2 regions of the Streptomyces sp. NPDC001137 genome follow, and region 1 is predicted to be linked to the other one. Evidence: riboswitches for the same ligand, from Rfam matches in the RefSeq annotation. Region 1 holds a riboswitch; the other holds the start of a gene.
What was found. Region 1 has a riboswitch for cyclic di-AMP ahead of ABT254_RS31280 (M23 family metallopeptidase). Riboswitches for the same ligand answer to the same signal wherever they lie in the genome.
Positions count from the first base shown of each region.

Region 2: it holds a riboswitch for cyclic di-AMP, as region 1 does, so the genes downstream of both, ABT254_RS03380 (C40 family peptidase) here and ABT254_RS31280 (M23 family metallopeptidase) in region 1, are expected to answer to the same signal.

Region 1 is NZ_JBEPBA010000019.1:21,301-29,879, forward strand. Features, by position in the region: gene ABT254_RS31275 (aldo/keto reductase) at 1-636, opposite strand, end outside; gene ABT254_RS31280 (M23 family metallopeptidase) at 745-1,770, opposite strand; cyclic di-AMP (ydaO/yuaA leader) riboswitch at 1,782-1,939, opposite strand; gene ABT254_RS31285 (PP2C family protein-serine/threonine phosphatase) at 2,204-3,286, opposite strand; tRNA gene ABT254_RS31290 (tRNA-Met) at 3,394-3,467, opposite strand; gene ABT254_RS31295 (alginate lyase family protein) at 3,577-4,698, opposite strand; gene ABT254_RS31300 (dihydrofolate reductase family protein) at 5,040-6,170, opposite strand; gene ABT254_RS31305 (MarR family winged helix-turn-helix transcriptional regulator) at 6,264-6,779, shown strand; gene ABT254_RS31310 (GTP cyclohydrolase II) at 6,914-7,546, shown strand; gene ABT254_RS31315 (TSCPD domain-containing protein) at 8,018-8,410, shown strand; gene ABT254_RS31320 (hypothetical protein) at 8,537-8,579, shown strand, end outside.
Region 2 is NZ_JBEPBA010000002.1:77,677-86,255, reverse strand. Features, by position in the region: gene ABT254_RS03410 (helix-turn-helix transcriptional regulator) at 1-138, opposite strand, end outside; gene ABT254_RS03405 (TIGR03943 family putative permease subunit) at 302-1,030, opposite strand; gene ABT254_RS03400 (permease) at 1,027-2,061, opposite strand; gene ABT254_RS03395 (hypothetical protein) at 2,218-2,976, opposite strand; gene ABT254_RS03390 (LysR family substrate-binding domain-containing protein) at 3,153-3,938, opposite strand; gene ABT254_RS03385 (DUF5997 family protein) at 3,997-4,401, shown strand; cyclic di-AMP (ydaO/yuaA leader) riboswitch at 4,593-4,766, shown strand; gene ABT254_RS03380 (C40 family peptidase) at 4,823-6,385, shown strand; gene ABT254_RS03375 (MFS transporter) at 6,794-8,347, opposite strand; gene ABT254_RS03370 (carbohydrate kinase family protein) at 8,484-8,579, opposite strand, start outside.

The DNA.
Region 1 (8,579 bases):
GTACGGGACGGCGGCCAGACCGTAGCGCGCGGCCACTTCCTGCAGCTCGCCCTCGTACGTGTCGCGGGAGACCAGGTTGTAGTGCGGCTGCAGGGCCACGTACTTGGCAAGGCCCTCGCGGTCGGAGAACTCCAGGGAGGCGCGGAGCCGGTCGGGCGAGATGTTGGACGCGGCGATGTGCCGGACCTTGCCCGCCTTCACCAGCTCGTCGAGCGCGCCGATGATCTCCTCGACCGGCACCTCGGGCTTGTCGAAGTGGGTGTAGTAGAGGTCGATGTAGTCGGTGTCGAGGCGCCGCAGGGACGCCTCGGCCGCGGCCTTGATGTTCGCGGCGGACAGGCCCTGGAACTCTGGGTGCTGGCTGACCTTGGTCGCGATGACCACGTCGTCGCGGTTGCCGCGCGCCCTGACCCACTTGCCGATGATCGTCTCGGACTCGCCGCCCTGGTTGCCGTCGACCCACGACGAATAGGAGTCGGCGGTGTCGACGAAGTTGCCGCCGGCGGCCGTGTACGCGTCGAGCACGTCGAAGGAGGTGGCCTCGTCGGCGGTCCAGCCGAAGACGTTGCCGCCGAGGGAGAGCGGGAAGACCTCGAGGCCGGAGGAGCCCAGCTTGCGCAGAGAAGGAGAAGTCATGGTCTACGTCAACGCCCGCCCAGGAGGCCGCTCTTCCGCAGTGGGCGCAAAGATCCCGTAAACAAGCGGACTACGGCACTCCGGGTACGGACGGAGAGCGTACGGGTGTCAGGGGTTGAGGCCCTTGCTGCGCAGCCACGTCATCGGGTCGATGCCGGTGGCATTGCCGTCGAGGTGGACCTCGAGGTGCAGGTGCGGGCCGGTCACGTTGCCGGTGGCGCCGATGCGGCCGATGACGTCACCCGTGCTGACCTTCTGGCCGACGCTGACGCTGATCGACGACTGGTGGCAGAACCAGAGCTCGGTGCCGTCGTCGAGGGTGAGGATCGTGCGGTAGCCGTACGAGCCCGCCCAGCCGGCCTGTGTGATGGTGCCGGAGTGGATGGCCTTGATGAGCGTGCCCGTGGGCGCGGCGAAGTCGAGGCCCGTGTGGTAGCCGGAGGACCACATGGAGCCGGCCTGACCGAAGGTGCCGGTGATCGTGTACGACACGACCGGCAGCTTGAACTGCTTGGCCAGCTCGGCGAGCTTCGCGGCCTCGGCGGCCTTCTTGGCGTCCGCCTCCGCCTTCTCCTTCGCGGCGGCGGCCTTGGCCGCGGCCTCCTTCTCGGCCTCGGCGGCGGCTTCGTCGATCTGCTTGGCGAGGGCCGCCTCGGTGGCCGCCTGGCTCTTGCTGTCGATCTGGACCTGCTGCGACTCGGCCTGCGCCATGATCCGGTCGCGCAGTGCCTCACCGGCGCCCTTGGCACCCTGTGCGCTGCCCTCGGAGGTGGTGGCGACATCGCTGAGCGCGGTCGCGGAGCCCTTGGGGGCGTCGGAGCCGCCGTCGAAGACATGGCCCACGGAGGCGAGATCGGGCATGGAGATCGACACCGGCGGCTTGCCGGTGTTGGCGCTGGCCATGCCGCCCGCGCCGACGGCGGCTATGACGCCGACGCCCAGGACCGTGGAGCTGCGGGCGAGTCCCCCGCCGCGCTGCTTGGCGACGCGGTGCCGGCCGCGTACCGGGGCGATGGAGTCCTCGGTGGGATTCCACTCCTCCCAGGGGCCCTCGTCGGTGCGTCGGACGGCGAAGCCGAAGGGCTCGGTGCTCGGCACGAACGGGGCTTGCGGGGCAGGCGGGTTGGACGCCACGTGGGCGTGCTCCTTTCCTTCCTTCTCGCCTACCGGGTTAGCTGACGGGTTCGGAGCAGGAAGGTCTCCTACGCGCGTATACCTGCCGTGCTGCCACGGCTGTATCAGCGCGATTCACCCCAGGGTGGTGGTTCCCCGGTTCCCTTGCGGGATTCGGCGCGTGCGCACGGAGCCGCCTCTTGTGACGGCTGGGACGACCGCGCTGCGTTATCGAACGTTAATAGACCCGGGGTGCCGATTCCAAGGTGTTCCGCTTGATCATTAACCTTTCCGACCTGGACGTACGGCGCATGAACGGCGAAAAACGGGCGAGTTGACCGCGCCTCAGGAATCCCACGGACATTGACGGTTTGTCAGTTGTTATGCGGAGGGGGTTCGCCCGATCACACCCGGTCACAACCGGCCGCACCTCGTCGCGCCCGGCCGCACCTGCTCAGGGGCGCCTTACGGCGAGCAGCGCCATGTCGTCCGTCATGGCCTCATCGGCATGCCTGCGCACCTCCCGCGCGAGGGTGACGAGCAGCGCGGCGGGGTCGTGGAAGACCCGGCCGGCGAGTCGTTCCGCCGGATCGAAGAACACCCCGTGCTCGTCCCGCGCCTCCGACAGTCCGTCGGTGTACAGCAGCAGCGTGGCCCCGCTGCCGAACGCCGTCTCCTCCGCGCGGTCGGGCCGGCTCCCGAGCCCGCCCATGCCGAGCGGCAGAGCGGGCTCGCGGGCGTGCAGGGTGCGCACGGTGCCGTCGGGGCACAGCAGCAGCGGGGGCGGGTGGCCGCGGGTGACGATGCGTACGACGCCCTCGCCGTGCGGGAGTTCGGCGAGCACGGCGGTCGTGAACCCCTCGAACAGCTCGATCCCCGCGCGCCGCGCGGCCTCCCGCTCCAGCGCCCGGTCCAGCCGCTGCGCGACCGCCTCCAGCGTGGCCTCCTGCTCGGCGGCCTCCCGGAAGGCCCCGATGACGACGGCCACAGCGGCCACCGCCCCCATCCCCTTTCCGCGTACGTCGCCCACGACCAGCCGTACGCCGTGCGGGCTGTCCTGCACGGCGTACAGGTCGCCGCCGATGGACGCGTCCGCCTGCGCGGCCTCGTACCGTGCCGCGATCGCGAACCCTCCGATCCGCTCGGCGGGCTCGGGCAGCACGGCGCGCTGGGCGGCCTCGGCGATCTCGCGCTGCGAGGCGAGCTCCTCGCTGCTGCGGCGGACGAGGAGGTTGATGAGGACGGCCAGCACCGAGACCGTCGCCACGGTGGCCAGCTCGGTCACCGCCTCGACCTGGAGGAGGATGCCCACCTCGGCGTGGATCGCGGTGACGACCAGGACGGTCGCGCCGCCGGTGAGGACGGTGCCCCGGCGCGAGTACAGCGGGGCGGCGACCAGGGGGGCCGCCGTGAAGAGGGGGCCCGCCGTGAACCGCGACGGGGTGAGGTAGTCGTAGCAGGCCCCGCCGACGATCAGCAGTGCCGGGAGCAGCCGCACGAAGGTGCGTGCGTATGAGATCGGCCCCTCGTGCTCCACCGCTCCAGGTTTCCCGGGACGGCGGCGCGGGGCGAGCCGGATGGCCCGACCGGGGGAAACACTCAGGGCCGGAGTCCAGTGACTGGACTCCGGCCCTGAGCCTTGAGTAGCGGGGACAGGATTTGAACCTGCGACCTCTGGGTTATGAGCCCAGCGAGCTACCGAGCTGCTCCACCCCGCGTCGTTGTGTAACCAGCATACGCCATCCGCGGGGCTGTCTGCGCCAGGGTTTGCGTCCGCCCCCGCTCACCTGGGTTTTCCGGTGTCCGTAAGGGCCCGCGGGGCCCGCGTCAGGCGGCCGGGTTGTCCGCGTGGGTGAGCGTCTCCCAGGAGACGAAGAGGTCGTCGGTGCCGGCCGGGCGGGTCTGCGCGACCAGCTTGTGGGCGGCCGGGACGGGGGTGCCGAGCCGGTTCTCCAGGTGGTTGAGGACGACCTCCAGGTCGGGGCCCATGTTCCCGACGACCCTGCCGCCGCACAGCCACCGCGGGGGCTTCTCCCCCATCTCGTAGCGGGCGTGGAAGTCGAGGGCCGCCTTCAGCCGGTCCTTGACGTCGCCGTACAGGTCGACGCCCTGGTGCCAGGCGGTCTCGGCGATGTGCGCGGTGGCGGCGAGGGAGTAGCCGACGTGCTTGAAGTTGCGGCAGGTCTCCTGTGCGATCCCGTCCTCGAACTTCGTCTCCTTGAACCAGTACGTCTCCAGCTTCTGCACGGTGTTGGCGTCGGAGCCGGCCGGGGTGAGCGGGATCTTGCCGTCCTTGCGCAGGTAGAAGTAGTCGGGCACCAGGCCCCGGAAGCGTTTGACGGCGGCGTCGAAGGTCTTGTGGTCGTCGGTGAAGACGGCGATCCCGATGGCGGCGTCGGTCATCGCGAGGTCCCAGTTGCCGTTGTAGTCGGGAAGGTCCCTGGTGACCTCGGGGAGGTAGGCGGTGCGCAGCATGGCCGCGAACCGCCGTACCCGGTCGGCGGGCCAGCCGGCGCCCGGTGCGTACCGGATGATCTCCGCGGCCCGCGCCCAGGTCGACCCGGCCCAGGAGGACTGCAGCTGGGCGTCCTGCGCCGTGTGCCGCTTCAGCTGCGCCGACCAGGCGTCCATGATCTCCCGGGCCTTGGCGGCGTGCTCACGCTGACCGGTGACGCTGTACAGGAGGGCCTGCGTGTAGGCGGCGATGGCGTCCTGCCGCTCCTCCAGACAGCCCTTCGCGCCCTTGCCGCCCCAGGGACAGTTGACGATCGCGGTCGGCTGGGCCGTGTACTTGTACGAGCCGTACTTGCTGTCCCGCATGTCGAGGAACGCCTGCAGCCAGGGCTGCTTGCCCGCGATGACGTTCTTGCGTACGACGTCCAGCTGGGCCTGGCTGACGAGGACACCGGGGTGGGTGAACGGTGCGCCCGGGGGCAGCGCCCTCGCCATGGTGCGGGTGCCCGGGTCGGTGCCGCAGGAGGCGACGAGCGCCGTCAGCAGGAGGACGAGGAGAACTGCCGCCGCACGTCTGGGAACTGACCTCACTGGCTCTACCTCCGCGATCGCCTCCGGCCGGTACGGTCAGCGTCGCCGTTCGCGGAGTTGGGCGCAGGATCTGTTGGGCCGATCGGCCGGTGCGGGGGGTGTGGTGGGCGGTGCTGGGGGCTGCGCCCGCAGACTCCCCTTCGGCCTGAACGGCCTCGTCCTCAAACGCCGGACGGGCTGAGAGATGCCGACCGGCGCTGAAAGATCACCCCCCAAGTCACCCCCACCGAGTCACTCCCCTCAAGTCACCCCAGCAAATGCTCGTTCGGCGCCTTTGCCCGCCCCGCGTACTCCTCCAGCACGACCACCTCGACCCCGCGCCCCGCCAGCAGCCCGCTCCCGTCCGCCCCCGCGACGAACGTGTCCGGCTCGCGCCAGGCCGTGACCACCCGCCGTACCCCCGCGTCGAGGATCAGTCGTGCGCAGGGCTTGGGGCGGGAGGCGCGATGGGCGCAGGGTTCCAGGCTGCTGTACACCGTCGCCGTGGCCAGCCTCGGGTCGGCCGGGTCCAGTTTGGCCAGGGCCGCCTCCTCGGCGTGGACGACCGGGTCGTCGCCCTCGCGGGAGTGACCGCGGGCGAGTTCCGTGCCGTCGGCGGCGACGATCACCGCGCCGACGCTGAAGGCGGTGCGCGAGGGCGGGCACTCGGCCGCGAGGTCGCAGGCGAGGGCCAGCCAGTGGTGGTCGGCGGCGGTGGGGAGCGGGCCGGTGCCGGGGGCCGTGGGCTCGTAGCGCATGAGGACCACGTCCTCGATACGGCGGGTTTCCGTGAGGCGCAGGCGGCCGGGCTGGTAGGCGCCGGGGCCGAAGAGACGGGGGGCGTCCGGGTCGCCCACGAAGACGGGGGCCAGGACCAGCTGGAGTTCGTCGGCGAGGCCCTGCTGGAGGAGCTGGGTGTGGATCGTGCCGCCGCCCTCGACCATCAGGCGCCGCACGCCGCGTACCTCGTGCAGATGCTCCAGGAGGCGGCGCCAGTCGAGGTCGGGGCCGAGCGGGACGAGGTCGGCGGCGATACCGAGGGCGCGGGCGCGCTCGGCGCCCTTGTCGGTCGTGAAGACGAGCTTTTCGCCGCCCGTGTGCCAGAAATGGGCGTCGGGGTCCAGGTCGCCGGAGCCGCTGACCGTGACCTTGAGCGGGTACTCCGGCTGTCCGGCCGCCACGCGGGCGGCGCGGCGCTCGGGCGAGTTGACCAGCAGACGCGGGTTGTCGGCGCGGATCGTGCCGGCGCCGACGAGGATCGCGTCGACGGAGGCACGGACCTCGTCCACGCGGTCGAAGTCCGCCGGGCTGGAGAGCAGGAGGCGCTCGGGGCCGGTGTCGTCGAGGTAGCCGTCGAGGGAGACGGCGGCGGACAGCAGGACGTACGGGTACGGCATCGGATGCGCTCACTCTCGGCGGCGGTCAGGCTGGGACGACGGGCTGCGATCTGGACGCTTGGTTAAAGTTTGAAACAAACCTACACTGGTGGCATGACGACTCGCTGGCTCACGGAGAAGGAGCAGCGCGCCTGGCGCGCGTACATCGCGGCGACGCACCTCCTGGAGGACGCCATCGACCGGCAGCTCCAGCAGGACGCCGGCATGCCGCATCTGTACTACTCCATCCTGGCCAACCTCTCCGAGGCGCCGGACGGCAGGCTGCGCATGACCGATCTCGCCGAGCGGGCGAAGATCACACGCAGCCGGCTGACGTATGCCGTGACCCGGCTGGAGAAGGACGGTCTGATCCGGCGCGAGGACTGCCAGTGGGACAAGCGCAGCAGCTTCGCCATGCTGACCGCCGAGGGAATGGCCGTTCTGGAGCGGACGGCGCCCGGGCATGTGGAGACCGTGCGTTCGCTGCTCTTCGACCAGCTGACCCCGCAGCAGGTCGAGCAGCTGGAGGAGATCTTCTCGGGAGTGGTGCAGGCACTGGAGCGGGAGGAGGAGCGCCCGACCTCGGATGAGGTTCCCTGGCGCCGCCGCTCCTCCGGACCGTGTTCCTGAGGGGTTCCTGAGGCAGCCCGGAAACCCGGGGCATCCCGAAAAGCTGTTGCTTCAAATTTAAAGCATGGGGTAGGGTTCCCCACCATGCAGCTGCTTCAAAACTGAAGCAGATATGGACGACCCCGGAGACCCGCATGCCCGACTTCCCCGCCGCCACCCCGCGCGCCCGCGTCCGGGTGCCGCTGCGCTTCCAGGACGGCTACAGCGTCGACGCCGAACTGGTCACCTTCCACGGCCTGACCGACGGCCAGGAGCACGTGGCCGTTGTCCTGGGCGACCCGGCTCCCGGTACAACGCCTCTGGTCCGCCTGCATTCCGAGTGCCTGACCGGCGACGTGTTCGGCTCGGCCCGCTGCGACTGCGGTCCGCAGCTGCGGGAGGCGGTGGAGCGGATCGCGGACCGCGGCGGTGCGCTGCTCTACCTGCGCCAGGAGGGGCGCGGCATCGGCCTGTACAACAAGCTGGACGCCTACGCCCTCCAGGACCAGGGCCTCGACACGTACGAGGCGAACGCGGCCCTGGGGCTGCCCGAGGACGACCGCGACTACACGGCGGCCGCGCAGATGCTGGGGGCCCTGGGCATCGACAGCCTGGACCTGCTGTCCAACAACCCCGACAAGGCGGCCCAGCTCCGCGACCTGGGCGTCGACGTCCGCGACCGCGTGCCCACGGGGGTCTTCACCACTGCCCACAACGTCCGCTACCTGCGTGCGAAGGTCCTCCAGACCCAGCACACGCTGCCGCTCGCGGAGCTGAGCGCGGGCTGACCCGGGCCGGGTGGGGCCGATGACCGCAAGGTGCCGGGCAGCCGCTGTTCACCCCACGCACGGGCCTTCCCCATGCAGCCGCGCCAAGCGCCCCACCCGCACGGCGCGGCGCAGCGGACTACACCATCCGCGCCGGTCAGACGAGGGCGAACTCCCGGGCGCAGACGGCACCTGGCAACGCCGACTCGCCCGCCCCACCCACAGCAACTCGGCCCCCGGCGAGCCCGCGCGCAGTCGGGCCGCTGGGACCACACAGGTGCGCAGACCGGACCTCGGCCCAACTTACTGCGGGCCGCCCCCTCTTCCGGCGTGCCACAACCGTTTCTCCGCCCTCCCACCCCTATCTTCAACCCCAACATGTTGTGGCCGAAGGCGAGTTGGTGCCCACAGATTGTGTACAAGGGCGCAACCCTGCGGAATTGAGCCACGCATGTCCGGGACAGCGCGGATCGACGACGAGTGAGGGCGTTCATGACTGAGCGATTCTGGGACGGTACGACACGGGCGGCCGGCGAGACGCGGGCGGCGGCCCGGCCCGCCGTACCGCGCCCCGCGAGGCGTATGCGGTCGACGACCCGGTCATTCAGCGTCGGCGAGGGCAAGGGATACCTCACCGTCGCGCACGCCCCCGACGGCCGCGTGGCCGGGGTGACGGTGCGCATGGCCAAGCAGGGCTCCACGCTCGCGGGCATGATGGACGCCTTCTCCTCGACCGTCACCCGGGGCCTGCAGCACGGCGTCCCGCTCGACATCCTCGTGGCGGACTACGTCGGGACCCGTTTCGAACCCTCCGGCCTCACCAACGACCCGGACATCAAGCAGGCCGGCTCCGTCATGGACTACGTCGGCCGCCGCCGCGGCTGAGGATCGCACGAAAAACGACACGGCGCGCGGACAACCGCAAGATCCCAAATGACTACTATCAGTGCATATATTGTCACAATACGTAGCCAGCCAGGGCGTCGCGCCCGGGTAAGAAAGGGTCTAACCATGCGCAAGTTCCAGCGCGTTGCCGTCGTAGCCGCAGCGATCG
Region 2 (8,579 bases), on a different contig from region 1:
GGCCCTCACCAGGCTCGACTTGCCGATTCCGGCCTCGCCGAAGACGAGCACCACCGAACCGGCCCCGTCCGCCGCCTCCCGTGCGGCAGTGGCCAGCCGTGCCAGCTCGGGCTCGCGCTCGAGGATCCCCCGGTCCACGCCGCCGATTCTGCCACCGGAGCGGGACGGGATGACGGGTCCTACCGGTCGTATGTTGCCGGTGGAGTCGGGCCCCTGTTGGGCGATGTCTGGAGTGCGCTCGACGAACGGTTCAGGATCGCCGCCGCCGTCGTCGACCCTGTTCGGGGAGCGGGACCCGCCCTCACGAGGGCGTGAGCGGAAGGTCGTCGGTGTAGGCGTTGACCGGCGGGGAGATGCGCTCGGTGCGGTGGACGTCGAGGGCCGCCGTCGCGGACTTCGTGCCGAGCGTGCCCTTGGGGTGCCAGGTTCCGGTGACGGCCACCCAGGTGTTGGCCGGCAGCGCGGCCGCCCCGTACATACGGACCTTGACCGACTGCGAGTCCGCCGCGCAGCACGTGAAGATGATCCGGGTGAGATACCAGCCGCCGCCCTTCCCCGCCGGGGTGACGAACCCGGTCATGCGGATGCTGCGGCCTCGGACGGCCTGCTCCCGGTCCTGCTGCACCCGGACGGTGAAGTCGGTGAGGGTCATCGGCAGCGGGACGGTCGCGGGCAGCGGATCGAACCGCTGCGCCTTCGGCACGGCCTTGTTGTTCGCGTGCGAGGCCGTGTACGCGCCGAGGGCGGGCGGGGCGTAGAGGAGGAGGCTGAGCGCGGGCAGGAACAGCAGCCAGGCGATGCGGGGTGCGGTGGAGTGGTCGTGGCCGTGGCCGTGCGCGTCGGATGCGGGGGCCGGGCCGTCCAGCGCCGCTGCCGCCAGCCCCAGCAGCAGGAGCAGCACCCCGGAGGCGATCAGCAGGGGGCGCAGGCCTTCCTTGACGTAGCGCAGACAGAGGTCGCTGAACAGGGCGGCGTGCAGCAGACCCAGGCCGGTCAGGACCAGCAGGAGGACTTGGGCGTGGCGCTTCACAGCAGTGCGCCTCCGATCAGGACGCCCGCGGCGACGGCCACCACGGTCGTCGCGGTCGAGAAGCGCAGGGCGAAGGACCGGCCGAACGTGCCCGCCTGAAGGGCGATCAGCTTCAGGTCGACCATCGGGCCGACCACCATGAACACCAGCCGGGCCGTGGGCGAGAACCCGGTGAGCGAGGCGGCGACGAACGCGTCGGCCTCCGAGCAGACGGCGAGCAGGACGGCGAGCGCCGCCAGGAAGAGCACCGACAGCCACGGCGAGCCGGAGAAGGTGTCGAGGACCGAGCGCGGCACGGCCACGTTGAAGGTGGCCGCGGCCATGGCGCCCAGCACCAGGAAGCCCCCGGCGTGCAGGAAGTCGTGCTGGAAGCCGAGGCGGAACTCCCTCCAGCGGCTGTGCCCCGAGCGGTGACCCGCCGGGCGGACTGCCGGTCGCAGCCACTCCTCGCGTCCCAGCCAGAGCCACAGCCAGCCCATCGCGGCCGCGGTGACGAGGGAGGCCAGCAGCCGGGCGGCGACCATGGCCGGGTTTCCCGGGAAGGCGACGGCCGTGGCGGTGAGCACGATCGGGTTGATGGCGGGGGCGGAGAGGAGGAAGGCGAACGCGGCGGACGGAGTGACACCACGGCGGATCAGGCTGTTCGCGACCGGCACCGAGGCGCACTCGCAGCCCGGCAGGACAACGCCCGCGACGCCGGCGACCGGGACGGCGAGTGCGGGCCTGCGGGGCAGGATCCGGGTGAACAGGTCGGCCGGGACGAACGCGTTGATCGCCCCCGACAGGACCGTGCCCAGGAGGAGGAAGGGCAGCGCCTGGACGGTGATGGCCAGACAGACCGTGCGCCAGGCCGCGACGGCGGGCTGGTTCAGCCATCCGACGCCGGTGAGGGAGAGGACCGCCACCGAGCCGGCGGCGGTGACGATGACGAGGGGCAGGGGCCGTCCGGTGACCCGGCGCCCCCGATGGCCGGCCGGCGCGACGAGCGCCGCTTGCTCCGCCACACCAACCAGTTCATCCGCTTTATTCATATTTACTCCGGATGTCGGATTTCGTGGCGAAGATAAGCCAGGATCACCCCCCTCACCGTGCGCACACGCCGCCGCGGGCGGATGAATGAACGGGACCGGCCGGAGCCGGGCGGCACCCCGCGGCTCTGACCGGCCTCGGAGGGGTGCCGACCGCACTCACCCGACCGCGACGTGATCGTCCGGGCAGGGACGCTCGACCCCCGCCGCCGGCGACTCCGCCCGCCGGGCCGGGAGGAGGGGCCGGGCGGTCGCCCGCTTGCGGCCGCGTTCGTGGAACAGCGCCAGGACGATCGCGGTGCCGACCGCGATCAGGTGCTCGCGACCGGCCAGATTGGGTACGGCGATCGACTCCCACACCATCGACCCGCCGGTGAGGGCGAACACGACGGGAGCGCGCCGGACGACGGCGAGATAGGTGAAGAGGCCCACGACGGCGGCAGAGGGTCCGGTGTCCAGCACCTGCCCGATCCCGGGCGGCAGACCCAGCCCGCCCCAGCCCGGGCCGAGCGCGAGCATGACGCGCACCATGAGGGTGCCGGCAAGGGTGGTCGCGTACGAGATGACGAGCGTCCTGGCCCGGCCGAGAGTCAGCTCGGCGAGGGCGAACGCGAGGAACAGGCTCGTGATCCCGCCCCACACGGGCAGGTCCAGGGCCGGGACATACAGCGACACCGGCGTCCGCAGCAGGGCCAGCCACAACGGCAGGTCGCCCCTGACCCCGCCGAGCAGCCGCACCACCACCGCACCGGCCGGCCGCTGTGCCAGCGCATGGAAGAAGATGACGCCGAAGGCGGCCAGGAACGCCAGGAACAGTGCGGGCAGCCCACGCCGTCTGAGCTGCCGTACCGGATCGACGACGATCGCCTGCCACTCGCCGCGCAGCGTGCGCCCGACGAACGCCGCCACCCGCCACAGCCCACCGCGCGGCCGGCGGTATCCACGGCCGGCCGGGTCGCCCCACGGTCCGCGGTCGGGCAGCCGGTCCGCGGCGGCGCCTGCGCGCCGCACCCCCTTGCGAAGCAAAACTCCCCCGCCTCCCGTCCATCGCCCCACCGGATGGTCGGAACGGGGCGAGGCCACCCCGGGGGAGGCTAGGCCCGGCGGCGGGGCTTCCTTCGCTTGGCGCCCTGGGAGACGTCGGAACCGGCCCTCGGGTTGCGCCCCGCCGACTTCCCGGCCGTCTTCCCGGTCGTCTTCCCCGCCGCCGGCTTGCGCCGGGCAGCGGCCGCGCCGCCCGCCTTGCCCTTCGTTTCCGGTGCCGGCGCCCTGCGGCCGCGGGAGCTGTTGACCGTGCGGCCGCGGACGATTCCGATGAAGTCCTCGACCAGGTCCGTGGTCGCCTCCTCGGGCCAGGCCAGGGCGACGCTCGACTCGGGGGCGTCGACCAGCGGCCGGTACGTGAGGTCCTTGCGGTGGTACAGACGGGCCAGCGACTGGGGGACGACCAGGAGGCCGACGCCCGCCGCGACGAGTTCCACGGCGTCCTCGGTGGTGGCGGGGCGTTCGAAGGCGGGCTCGCCCGGCGGCCGCTCCCAGTCGAAGACGTCGTCGAGGGGGTGGAAGACGACCTCGTCCGCGAGGTCCGCCACGGTCACCTCGTCCGCCGCCGTGATCACGTGGTCCTTGGGGACGACGACGACCGTCGTCTCGGTGTACAGGGGGATCGCGCTGAAGAACGTACGGTCGACCGGCAGCCGTACGAGTCCCGCGTCGGCCCCGCCGGCCCGCAGCACGCCGGATGCCTCGGCGGCCGGTACGGCGAGGAGGCTCAGCGGGATGTCGGGCAGGCGCTCGTTCCAGATCCGCGCCCACTTGGCGGGCGTCGCCCCCGGGACGTACGCGAGCCGGAACGCCTGGGATTCTTCGGAGCCTGTCACCAGGCCAGGCTACCGGCCGTGGTCGGAGGTCTCGAACACGCTCGATACCCTGGACGGCATGAAGTCGCACCAGAGCACCCAGACGATGAAGCCCGCGACCGCGGCGAAGAAGCTGGGTGTGTACCTCGAGGCCACCCCCGCCGAGTTCCGGGAGGGTGTCGTCTCACGAGCCGAGCTCGACCAGCTCCAGGCCGAGCCGCCCGAGTGGCTGCGCGAGCTGCGAGCGAACGGCCCACACCCCCGTCCGGTGGTCGCGGCGAAGCTGGGTGTCTCCATCGCGGGTCTGGCCCGCGGCGGGATCACCGAGGCGCTCACCACCGAGCAGATCGAGACCCTGAAGCAGGAACAGCCCGAGTGGCTGCAGAAGGAGCGCGCCACCCAGGCCGAGGTCCGCAAGGAGGCGGCGCGCATCAAGAAGCGCAACGCCGAGCGCGAGGCCCACGGCGACGGTCCGCGGCCCTGACCCGACCTGTTCGCGACGGACGGTTGCCGTCCGGATCCACTGCGTGCACAACGCACGGATCTGACGGCCCGTCACGACGAAGGTCACAAAAGCGTATCGGACATTCCGGCCTTCAACCTTCACACGAGCCGCACAAGTTGGCTAGCGTGGCTCCAGGCCGCACGAGTTCCTCCGGCGAACCCCGCCGGGACGCGCGGCCTCCGCCGAATCCGGTGCGCCCCCGTGGCAGCCGGAACCGGGGACCCAACCGAACGACGGGGTGAATCGGCCAACTGCCCGCCCAGGCAGGGGCCGTAGGGCATGCCTTCCGGAACCGACCGCCCGAACCCGACAGCTAACTCGGTAGGCGGAGTACGGAAGGAGTACGGCTCCCATGGCGCCGGATCGACCATCGCGCACCGGAGGCCTCGGGCTTCCCGGTATGCGCAATTCCGCTCTCGCGACCGCCGCCCTCACCTCGGTGGCGCTGTTCTCGCAGACCGCCGACGCCGCACCGACGACGGGTGACGAGGGCCCCAGCCGCGAAGCCGTCCGGCAGCGGGTGAGCAGCCTCTACGACCAGGCCGAGTCCGACACCGGCAACTTCAACTTCACCCGCGCCCAGTTGATGGGAGCGCGGCCGCCCGCCGCCCCGCCCCGCGACCGCGGCCGCTCGGATCCGGCACTCGACTCGGTGTCCCGGCGGTGGTTCGACGGAGCGCGTGCGTCTCTGGGCCCGACGGTTCCTGCGGTGCTGCCGGCCGACCGTATGCCGGCCCCCCAGGCGGAGCCCCGGCCCGCGCGTCCGGCGGACAGCCGCAGCGCCGCCGATGAGCTGGGGGCGAGCGGCCGGCCCGTGGCCGAACTGCCCTCTGCGGAGTCCCGCAGGCCGGTGGCCGAGCTGACCGCCGGCCCCACGGCCGCGCTCCCGGCAATTCCGCAGCCCCGCCAGGAGGCCGCGCCCGCCCTGCCCGCGGCGGCCCCCGAGTCGAAGCAGTCCTCCCTGCGCAGGTCCAAGGAGCAGAACCAGCGCAAGATCGCGGCGGCCAGCGAGCTGCTGTACCGGTACACCGCCCGGCAGACCTCCGCACCGCGCCCGGCCGCCCAGGCCCTGCCGTCCCAGCTGCCCTGGCAGGACCAGGGGGACCAGACCCTCCGGGCGAACGAGGAGGCGTGGCGGCTGCAGCAGCCGACGGTCCTCGACACGGGCGTCCCCCCGGCCGGCGGGCAGCTCATGCAGCCGTCCGTGCTCGACACCGGCATGTACCAGACCGGTGAACAGCGCATGCAGCCGTCCGTGCTGGACACCGGCGTACCCGCGGTCGCGGAGCAGCGCATGCAGCCGTCCGTGCTCGACACGGGCGTAACCCCCGCCACGGATTGGCGTGCGCAGCCTTCCGCGCTCGACGCCGGCACACCCACGGCCGAGGAGTGGCGCACCCAGCCGTCCGTGCTCGACACGGGCGTAACCCCCGCCACGGATTGGCGTGCGCAGCCTTCCGTGCTCGACGCCGGCACACCCACGGCCGAGGAGTGGCGCACCCAGCCATCCGTCCTCGACACCGGCGGCATACCCCAGGCCGGAGGCTGGACCATGCAGCCGTCCGTGCTCGACACGGGGGTGCCCGCCGCCGGCAGCTCAGCCGTCACCAAGGCCGACAGGGCGATCGACTTCGCCCGTGCCCAGATCGGCAGACCGTGCCTGTGGGGTGCGGTCGGGCCGGAGTCGTACGACAACGCCGGGCTCACCCAGGCCGCCTGGCGGGCCGCCGGGGTCACCCTGCCGCGCACCACGTACGAGCAGGCGAGCGCCGGCACCGTGATTCCCCTTGCCGAGAGCCGCCCCGGAGACCTGATCTTCTTCAACGACAACTTCAGCCACGTCGGCATCTGCACCGGCAACGGCTTGATGATTCACGCCCCCGGCCCGGGCGCGGTCATCCGCGAGGACCCGGTCCACTACGCCGGTGAAGCCGCGGTCCGTATCGCCGTACGTCCCGCGTGAGGTCAGGAACACCGGTCGGGGCGTGACACCGACAGCTCGATGAACAGCGAGGCCGCCGACGGAAGTCGGCGGCCTCCTTGTTGTTCGGGCTGGGCCGTCCGAGGTCGCCGTCGCGTTCGACGGGCGTCGAGAAGATCCACCGCAAGCTCGGCACCCGCGACCGCATGAGCACGGTCCTGCGGGCGCAGCAGCTCGGGTTGGTGCCCACGCCGTGCCCCCTGGCGGCGTCGACGAAGGGCTCTTCCGGGTCGCTGCCGTGCGGATAGGTGCAGTGGCCGACCGTGTCGAGTGCCGTGTCGCCGCTGCTCAGCAGTGCCGCACGCCAGGCCGTGACACGGGCGTCGAAGGCGGCGACAGTCGCTGCCGTGTCCCCGCCGACGGCGTAGTCGTCCCTGGTGCCGAGGAGCGTCAGCCCGGGCCGGGTCCCATTCCGCCCTTGAGTCGTTCCAGGTCGGAGGGGCGGACCTGGATGACGACCAGGGCGATCAGGGCGGCGACAACGGTGAAGATCGCCGCCATGATGAAGGCCGCCGAGATACCGGACGTGAGCACGTGGTCGGACCAGGGGCTCGGGAGCTGACCGGTGTGCTTGAAGCGCAGGCGTTCGGCCGGGGTGGCCTGGGCCAGGAAGCGCGGTATCTGCTTGTGGGCCTCGTTGGTGCTGGCGGTGCCGAACATGGTGACCAGGATGGACAGGCCGAGTGAACCGCCCACCTGCTGGGTGGCGTTGAGGAGCCCGGAGGCCGCGCCGGTCTCCTCGACGGAGACGTTCGAGAGTGCCATGAGGGTGAGCGAGACGAACTCCATGCCCATGCCCAGGCTGAAGACGAGGATCGGGCCGAGAATGCTGCCCGCATAGGTGGAGTGGACGTCGGTCAGGGTCAGCCAGGCCAGGCCGGCCGCCGCGAGGATCGCTCCCACCACCATGAACGGCTTGGGGCCGAAGGTGGGCAGGAACCGGGAGGCCAGCCCGGCACCGAAGGCGATGACCGCACTGACCGGAAGGAAGGCGAACCCGGTGGCCAGTGGGCTGAAGCCCAGCACGTTCTGCACGAAGAGCGTGAGGAAGAAGAACATGCCGAAGATCGCGGCGGCGAGGCTGAGCATGATGCCGTAGGTGCCGGCGCGGTTGCGGTCGGCGAACATGTGCAGCGGTGTGATCGGCTGGCTGGAACGCCGCTCGATCAGGATGAACGCCGTGAGGACGACGACGGCCGCACCGAACGAGGCCAGCGTGAGCGCGTCCCGCCAGCCGTCCTGCGCCGCTCTGATGAAGCCGTACACCAGCAGCACCATGCCCAGGGTGGACGTCAGCGCGCCGGCGAGGTCGAAGTGGCCCGGATGGCGTTCGGACTCCTTGATCCAGCGGGGCGTGGCGAGGGCGATGAGCACCGCGATGGGGACGTTCACGAAGAGCACCCAGCGCCAGTTCAGCCACTCGACGATGACCCCGCCCGCGAGCAGCCCGATGGCACCGCCGCCCGCCGAGACCCCGGCGAACACCCCGAAGGCGCGGTTGCGTTCCGGACCCTCGCGGAAGGTCGTGCTGATCAGGGCGAGGGCCGTCGGGGACGCGATGGCGCCGCCGACGCCCTGGAGCGCGCGTGCGGCCAGCAGCTGGCCGGAGTTCTGCGCGAGCCCGCCCAGCAGGGAGGCCAGCGCGAACAGCAGCACCCCGAAGATGAACATGCGCCGCCTGCCGAGGATGTCCCCGGTGCGGCCACCGAGCAGCAGCAGGCCGCCGAAGGTCAGGGTGTAGGCGTTGACCACCCAGGACAGGCTGGTGGTGGAGAAGTCCAGCGCGGTCTGGATGTGCGGCAGCGCGATGTTCACGATGGTGATGTCCAGGACCACCATCAGCTGGCAGGACGCGATGACCAGCAGCGCCACGCCGTTTCCGCCGCCGCCCGGTTCGCGGGTGGCGGCCTGTGATGCGGAGGTGGGCTGGGGGCTGCTGCTCATGGCGTGTCGCACTCGGCATCAGTGAACGGTTCCGTCCACTGCGGCGTCTACCGTTCGACCGTACGCCCCTGTCGTGACCGTCACCACTTGATTGACTCGGTGACGGTTTACACCGTTTCAGCGGGAGTCGAGCGGCTCACGAGCGGGTTTTGTGGGTCATGGCGAACTCGTCGGCCTCCGGCAGGTCGAACTCCCCGTGGTCGCTGCCCAGCCCCTGCGCCACCAGTGCGGC